2 regions of the Methylorubrum extorquens genome follow, and region 1 is predicted to be linked to the other one. Evidence: riboswitches for the same ligand, from Rfam matches in the RefSeq annotation. Region 1 holds a riboswitch; the other holds the start of a gene.
What was found. Region 1 has a riboswitch for thiamine pyrophosphate ahead of thiC (phosphomethylpyrimidine synthase ThiC). Riboswitches for the same ligand answer to the same signal wherever they lie in the genome.
Positions count from the first base shown of each region.

Region 2: it holds a riboswitch for thiamine pyrophosphate, as region 1 does, so the genes downstream of both, thiO (glycine oxidase ThiO) here and thiC (phosphomethylpyrimidine synthase ThiC) in region 1, are expected to answer to the same signal.

Region 1 is NZ_JALJXF010000001.1:4,342,171-4,345,707, reverse strand. It holds gene thiC (phosphomethylpyrimidine synthase ThiC) at 1-1,470, opposite strand, end outside; TPP riboswitch at 1,545-1,649, opposite strand; gene J2W78_RS20280 (hypothetical protein) at 1,907-2,170, shown strand; gene trhA (PAQR family membrane homeostasis protein TrhA) at 2,296-2,976, opposite strand; gene J2W78_RS20270 (COX15/CtaA family protein) at 3,258-3,537, opposite strand, start outside.
Region 2 is NZ_JALJXF010000001.1:413,492-417,028, reverse strand. It holds gene J2W78_RS02040 (thiazole synthase) at 1-346, opposite strand, end outside; gene thiS (sulfur carrier protein ThiS) at 349-561, opposite strand; gene thiO (glycine oxidase ThiO) at 558-1,778, opposite strand; TPP riboswitch at 1,856-1,978, opposite strand; gene J2W78_RS02025 (adenylate/guanylate cyclase domain-containing protein) at 2,101-3,372, opposite strand.

The sequences.
Region 1 (3,537 bases):
GTTCGGCAGGCCGAGATGCTCCTTCGGCGTGACGTAGCAGAGCATGGCGCAGCCGAACCAGCCGATCATCGCCGCGCCGATCCCGCTCGTGATGTGGTCGTAGCCCGGCGCGATGTCGGTGGTCAGCGGGCCGAGCGTGTAGAACGGCGCCTCGCCGCACTCAGTCAGCTGCTTCTCCATGTTGATCTTGATCTTGTGCATCGGCACGTGGCCGGGGCCCTCGATCATGGTCTGGCAGCCCTTGTCCCAGGCGATCTTGGTGAGTTCGCCGAGCGTCTCCAGTTCGGCGAATTGGGCCGCGTCGTTGGCATCCGCGATGGAGCCGGGGCGCAGGCCGTCGCCGAGCGAGAACGACACGTCGTAGGCCCGCATGATGTCGCAGATTTCGTCGAACCGCTCGTAAAGGAACGACTCGCGGTGCCCGGCGAGGCACCACCGCGCCATGATCGAGCCGCCGCGCGATACGATGCCGGTGGTGCGCCGCGCGGTGAGCGGCACGTGGGCCAGCCGCACGCCGGCATGGATCGTAAAGTAGTCGATGCCCTGCTCGGCCTGCTCGATAAGCGTGTCCTTGAACACCTCCCAATCGAGCTTCAGCGGGTCGCCGCCGACTTTCTCCAGCGCCTGATAGATCGGCACGGTGCCGATCGGCACGGGCGAGTTGCGCACGATCCACGAGCGGATGTTGTGGATGTTGCGGCCCGTCGAGAGGTCCATGACCGTGTCCGCACCCCAGCGGATCGACCAGACCAGTTTTTCGACCTCCTCGGCAGCCGACGACGTGACGGCGGAGTTGCCGATGTTGGCGTTGATCTTGACGAGGAAGTTGCGGCCGATCGCCATCGGCTCGAGTTCGAGGTGGTTGATGTTGGCCGGGATGATGGCCCGCCCGCGGGCCACCTCGTCGCGGACGAATTCGGGCGTGATGAAGGGCGGCACCGCCGCGCCGTAGCTCTCGCCGTCGGCGAGCGCGGCCTCGGCGCGCTCCAGCATCTGCGCGCGGCAGGCATTCTCGCGATGCGCCACGTAGATCATCTCTTCCGTGATGATCCCGGCGCGGGCGAACTCGTATTGCGTGACCAGCTGCCCCGGCTCAGCCCGGCGGATCGTACGCTCGGCGGGGCACGGCGCCACGAGCTTGTCGGCGGCGGCAAAGCCGTTGTCCTCCGGCTTCACCTCACGCGGCTTCACGGCGGCGTAGCCGCGCCCGACGATCCACGGCTCGCGGACCGGGGCCAGACCCTTCTCGAGATCGATGCCCGCATCGGTCTCGGTGTAGGGGCCCGACGGGTCGTAGACCCGCACCGGCTCCTCCTTCGGGTCGGAGAGGGCGATCTCCCGGTAGGGCACGCGGATGTCGGGGCGGCCGGGCGCCTCGGCATAGACCTTGCGCGAGCCCTGCACGGGGCCGGTGGTCACGCTGGCGGGATTGCCGTTGGGAAGATCTTTGGGACGGACGGGTGCGTTCATCGCTGTCGCTCCTGATAGGGGAGGCGACCCGTGGTCCCGACGATGGTGCGGCTGGCCGATGCTGCTTGTGAGCAGCGGCCACTGGTTCCCGTCCCTCCGCCGGTACGAGCCGGATCAGGTTCAAGGGTCAGGGCGCCTGCCCACTCTCAGCCCCATACGGGGCCCCCCTCGGAACGATTCCAGCCTCTGCTTCGGCGCGATCCTTGTCAATGCATCGCCGGAACGGGCCGATTCGGAGGAAAGATTTTTTGTTTCGGAACTGGCCCGGTGTCACGGCGGGAAAGCTTGACCGATTGCCGCGGATTCGAGCCACGGTTTCGACGAAAAACTCACCAATTGAGCCGGGAAGCCTCCTTTGGCGACCCCGCGCTGCGGCTTGGGTGTGGATGACGCCCGGTCGGCGGGTGGCCACGCGCCCGCCTTTTCGCGACACACGATGGCGATGAGCACGGTCGTCCCTTTCCGCCGCCCCCCTGCCCCCGCCACGCCGGTCCGCTCCGGCTGCGACGTTGCGGCTGTCGCGGGCGACCTCCTGGACGTTCTCGATCAGCTTGAAGGGCTGGTGGCGCGGGCGGCCGGCATGGACCGGCCCCGGATCGAGGTGGAGCGCAGCGTGCAGCACCTGCTCGATGCGATCAGCGCCGTCGAGCGCGCCTCCGACACCCTAGGCGAGGGCAGCAGCATCTCCGAGCCGGCCTGAGCATTCAGGCGCCGTCGGCCTTCGGCCGGGTTTCGCGCGTTTTTGCTTGTTCCCAGCTCACGCGCTGCATCGACATCGCGCGTGGCAACGGCTTCGCAGCCCGGTGCCGGGAAAGGCAGGACCGTTCACGCCCCGGCGTGCAGCACGCTCGCCATGATCGTCCCGTAATGGCAGGCGGTCGCGGCCAGGACGAAGGCGTGCCAGATCGCGTTCTGGAACGGCAGGCTGCGCCAGACGTGGAAGACCACGCCGCCCGAGTAGAGCAGGCCGCCGATAGCGAGGAGCCAGAGGGCGGACGGGGTGAGCCCCGAGATCACCGATTCGTAGGCGAGGACGCCGCTCCAGCCGAGCATCAGGTAGAGCACGATCGAGACCCGGTCCCAGCGGCCGGGCATCAGGATCTTGATGGCGATGCCGGTGAGGGCGACCGTCCAGATCAGGGCAAGCAGCGTCCAGGCGACGGGGCCGGAGCCGACCAGCGCCACCACCGGCGTGTAGGTGCCGGCGATCATCAGATAGATGAAGGCATGGTCGAAACGGCGCAGGATCCACTTGCGCGGGCTCACCGGCCACATGTTGTAGGCGGCAGATGCGCCAAGCATCGCCAGCAACGCGGTGGCGTAGACCAGCAGAGAGGCCCGTTCGATCCACCCGAGATGGTTGAGGGCTGCCATCGCGATCAAGCAGATCGCGCCGAGAAACCCGAGGGCGATACCTGCGATATGGACTACACCGTCCGCCCGCAATTCACTGGGCGTGTAGTTCCATGTCAGCGCAAGCGGGCGTCCGTCCTCGGCCAGAAACATCCTCTGCTCCTGTGTTGGCGAGGTATTTAATTCTATAGAGCGGCGAGTCGTTCCATCGTCGGACTACCGAGGGCAGAGTCTTCCACCGAAATTGCTGTGACGACGACTGGAGCCCACCTTTTGCGCTGCAAGGTACACCGCTTTCTATGCTGCATCGCAGTCGGCCAAGGTTCCATTCCGAGCCTTCCCCCAGCATCCAAGCCGATCGCGACGGTTTCATGAACCGGGCGCGGACGCCGAGCAGGTTTCGCGCCAAACCACTGGAATGCCGCGGAGCCGTTTCAGGCGCCGCGGCCGGCGAGCGCTTCCAGCCCGATCGGCACCTCCGCCCCCGTGGGCGCGGAGGCGGCGGGCACGCCGAGGCTGAGGCGGGCATGGACGGTGGCCATGATCAGCACCGCCATGGCGAAGACCTGATGCGCCAGACCCGCCCAGAGCGGCACCTGCAGGAGCAGGGTCGCGATGCCGAGACCCATCTGTGCCGTTGCCAGCGCCGCCACGCCCATCGCCCGGCCCGCCGCGGCGCTTCTGGGCGCCGTAAGCGCGGCCTGGACCGCGTGG
Region 2 (3,537 bases), 3.9 Mb from region 1:
CGCCGATGACCTCGACCTTGATCCAGGACGTGCCGAGCGCCTCGCGGGCGAGTTCAGCGGTCATGATCGCGTCGCGGGCGGTCTCGCAACCGGCGGTGTTGGGCAGGAAGCGGGCGCCCTTCAGCTTCTGGAAGGTGTCCGAGCCGTGGCCCTGGAGCGAGACCCGGCGGATCGAGGCGGTGACGATTTCGGCACCCGAGGCGCGCACCGACTGCGCCATGATCTCCTGGCTGGGGTAGCCGGCCGTGCCGATGAACAGCCGTGAGGAGAGCCGGATGCCGGCGATTTCCAGCGCGTCGTCCTCGGCGGCGGAGGTCTGGGCGAGGGTGGTGTCGTGATGGTTCATGGTCAGCCTCCCTGCATGGCGCGGACGATCTCGATCCGGTCGCCCTCGTTGAGTGACGTCTCGGCCCAGGCCCCCTTGCGCACCACGCGGCCGTTGACGGCGATGGCGATTCCCTCGGCACTCTCGATGCCCCGCTCCTCGGCCTCCGCCGCGAACAGGACGGCGAGGTCGGTCGCCTCGCGCTCGCAGGTCTCACCGTTGACGGTCAGCCTCATGCCACGGCCCTCCCTGCGGTTTGCATCGATGACGAGAAGCGCGCCCGGCCAAAACCGCGGGCGAAGTCCGGCAGCGTGCCCTCGGTGAGGAGGGTCGCCACGGCGTCGGCGGTCGCCGGGGCGAGCAGGTAGCCGTTGCGGTGATGGCCGGTGGCGACGACGAGGCCGGGAGCGGCCTCCTCGATGATCGGCGCGTCATCGTCCGAGGTCGGACGGAAGCCGCTCCAAACCGCGTCGATCGCCATTTCCTCGATACCGGGCAGAACCCGCCGTGCGCCCTCCAGCAAGGCGAACAACCCGCCCGCGGTGACGCCGCTGGTGAAACCGCAATCCTCCACCGTGGCGCCAACGATGAGATGCCCGTCGCTTTTCGGGGCCATATGCACCGCGTCGGTCCAGACCATGCGGGAGAGGGTGCCGGTGCGCTTGGTCGTGCGCAGCGCCAGCGACTGCCCCTTGAGCGGCCGGACCGGCACGGCGAGGTCGCCGGGAAGCAGGCTCGCTTCCCCGCTCCAAGCGCCGGCAGACAGGATCACCGTGTCTGCGGCCAGCGTGCGGCCGGCGGCGTGCAGGCCGGTGACGCGCCCGCCCCGGCGCTCCAGCCCCTCGACCGCGACACCCTCGCTGATGACGACGCCAGCCGCCTCGCAGGCGCCGAGCAGCGCGTCCATCACGAGCCGTGGGTCGACCTGCGCGTCGAGGGGGCAGAGGATGCCGGCGGTGACGTTGGGGCGCAGCAGCGGCTCACGCGCACGCACCTCCGGGCCGGACAGCCACTCGGCGGCGACACCCGAGCGGCGCTGCAGATCGTGACGGAAGCGCAGACGCTCCACTTCGTCGCGGCCGATGGCGATCACGAGGGTGCCGTCCGCGCGGTAATCGATTTCGCGGCCAGACGCCGCCTGGAGCGCGTCGCGAAAATCCGGCCAGCGGCGCAGCGATTCGAGCGCCAGCGGCAACAGCAGATCGGAGCCCGGCTCGTGCTCGGCAGCAGGTGCCAGCATACCGGTCGCGGCAAGGCTCGCACCGCTGCCGATGCTCCCGCGCTCCACCACGGCCACCGAGCGGCCGGTTTGCGCCAGCCGCCACGCGATCGACAGGCCGATCAGCCCCGCGCCCACCACGGCGACGTCGGCACGCTGCGGCAACTCCGCCGGGCGCGGTCGCATCGTGAGGCTCCGGCGCTGGCCGATCGGGGAGGTCAGCAGGTCTGACATCGAAAACGTGCCTTCCGCGGGTCTGCCCGCAGGAACTGGCACCATGTGCTTCGATAGAAGCGGGTCCGCTCGCATGAGCGCCCCATCAGGTCCAATCCCTACGCCGGTATGAGCCGGATCAGGTTCGAAGGATTTCCGCGCTGCCGGCGACGGCGATAGCGGTTTCTCAGCCCCTTGTCGGGGATCTCCCTGGAACACTTCGGATGTGGGCCCCGCCGGGCGCGCGGTCAATCCCTACCGGGCCGGGGATGGGGCAAATCAATCTACGACTCACACCGGACGGCGGACGCACGCGAACGCTTGGCTTGCGTTCGTTGACGATTTATTCCGCAGCGGCCTTCGCCGCTCGTCTCCGGCCAGGGCGGTACACCGCCATCGGCTCGTCGAACCCGTCGAGGTCGTGGCTTCCGAGCGGTTCGGGGTCGCCCCACAGGAAGTCCACGAACGGCTTCGACATCAGGAGCGGCTCCTGAAGCGTCCGGTTGAGCCGCGCGAGGCGGCTCGCGAGGTTCACGTCGCGGCCGATCACGGTGAAATCGAGCCGCGTGCCGGAACCGACATTGCCGTAGGCCGCCTCGCCATGATGCAGGGCGATGCCGGCATCGACCACCCGCTCGCCGAGGCCGAAGCGCCCGACCGCGTTCGCTTCGGCAAGAGCCGCCAACGCCGCCTCCGCTGCCGTGAGCGCACTCTTGGCCGCGCCACCGAGGTCGTCTCCCGATTCGCGGAAGATCGCGAGCAGCCCGTCGCCGAGATACTTCAGCACCTCGCCGCCCTCCCGCTCGATCGGCGGCACGAGACAGTCGAAGAACGCGTTCAGGAGATCGACCGCGCCCTCCGGCGTCCGGTTGGCGGACAGGCGCGTGTAGTCGCGCATATCCGCGAACAGGATCGCCGAGCGGATGCGGCGCACCTGCCCGCGCCGGATGTCGCCCGAGAGGATCGCGCGGTGCGGCTCGTCGCCGACATAGATGCGCAGCACCGTATCGAGCTGCTTGTTGAGAATGCGCATCTCCATCACCGCGGCGAGCGCGGGCATGACGAAGCGCAGGATCGCGATATCCTCATCGCGGAAGCCGTCCTCCGCGCGCGTGGCGAAGGTGATGCCGTTCTTGTTGCCGTTGGTGAAGATCAGGGGCGCCACGAGGTAGTGCGTGTAGCCGTCGGCCTTCAGCTCCGGGACGATCGCGTAGGCGTCCTCGGCGGTCTCCGCGAGATCGAGGCTCAGCCACTCGCCGGATTCGTGCACGGTGGAGAACGGGCTCGCTTGGTAGGCCTTCGCGGAGACCTCGCCGTGGGGAAACAGGCGCACGGTCGATCCGGCGCCGCGGGTCCAGACGCGGCCGACGCCGGAATACTCGGAATGAAGCGTGTCGATGGCCGTGGAGGCCCGGTCGATCGGCACGCCGATCGCGTTGAGGCGCTCGGCGAGCCCCGCAAGCAGGTCGTCGGCCTTGGGCAACCGGGCACCTTCACCGAGCAGCCAATCGCGGATGCCAACGCAGCGTTGCAGAGCCCCGAACGGGACGTCCTCGGCTTCCGATCCGTCGGCGAGAGCCGTCGGCGTTGGTTTCGGTGCGTCGGCGTCTCGCATCGGGGACAGGTGGGTTCTCGAGTGCTCAAAGCAAGGCTTCGCGCGGGGCACGAACGGCGCTTTGAGCCCATGGTGGACGACGAGCGCCCGGCACGCTCGAAGCCTGGGGGACGAGCGTGACCGCATCGTGACGCGGAAGGCCGGGCAAGGTGAGCCAGCATGACC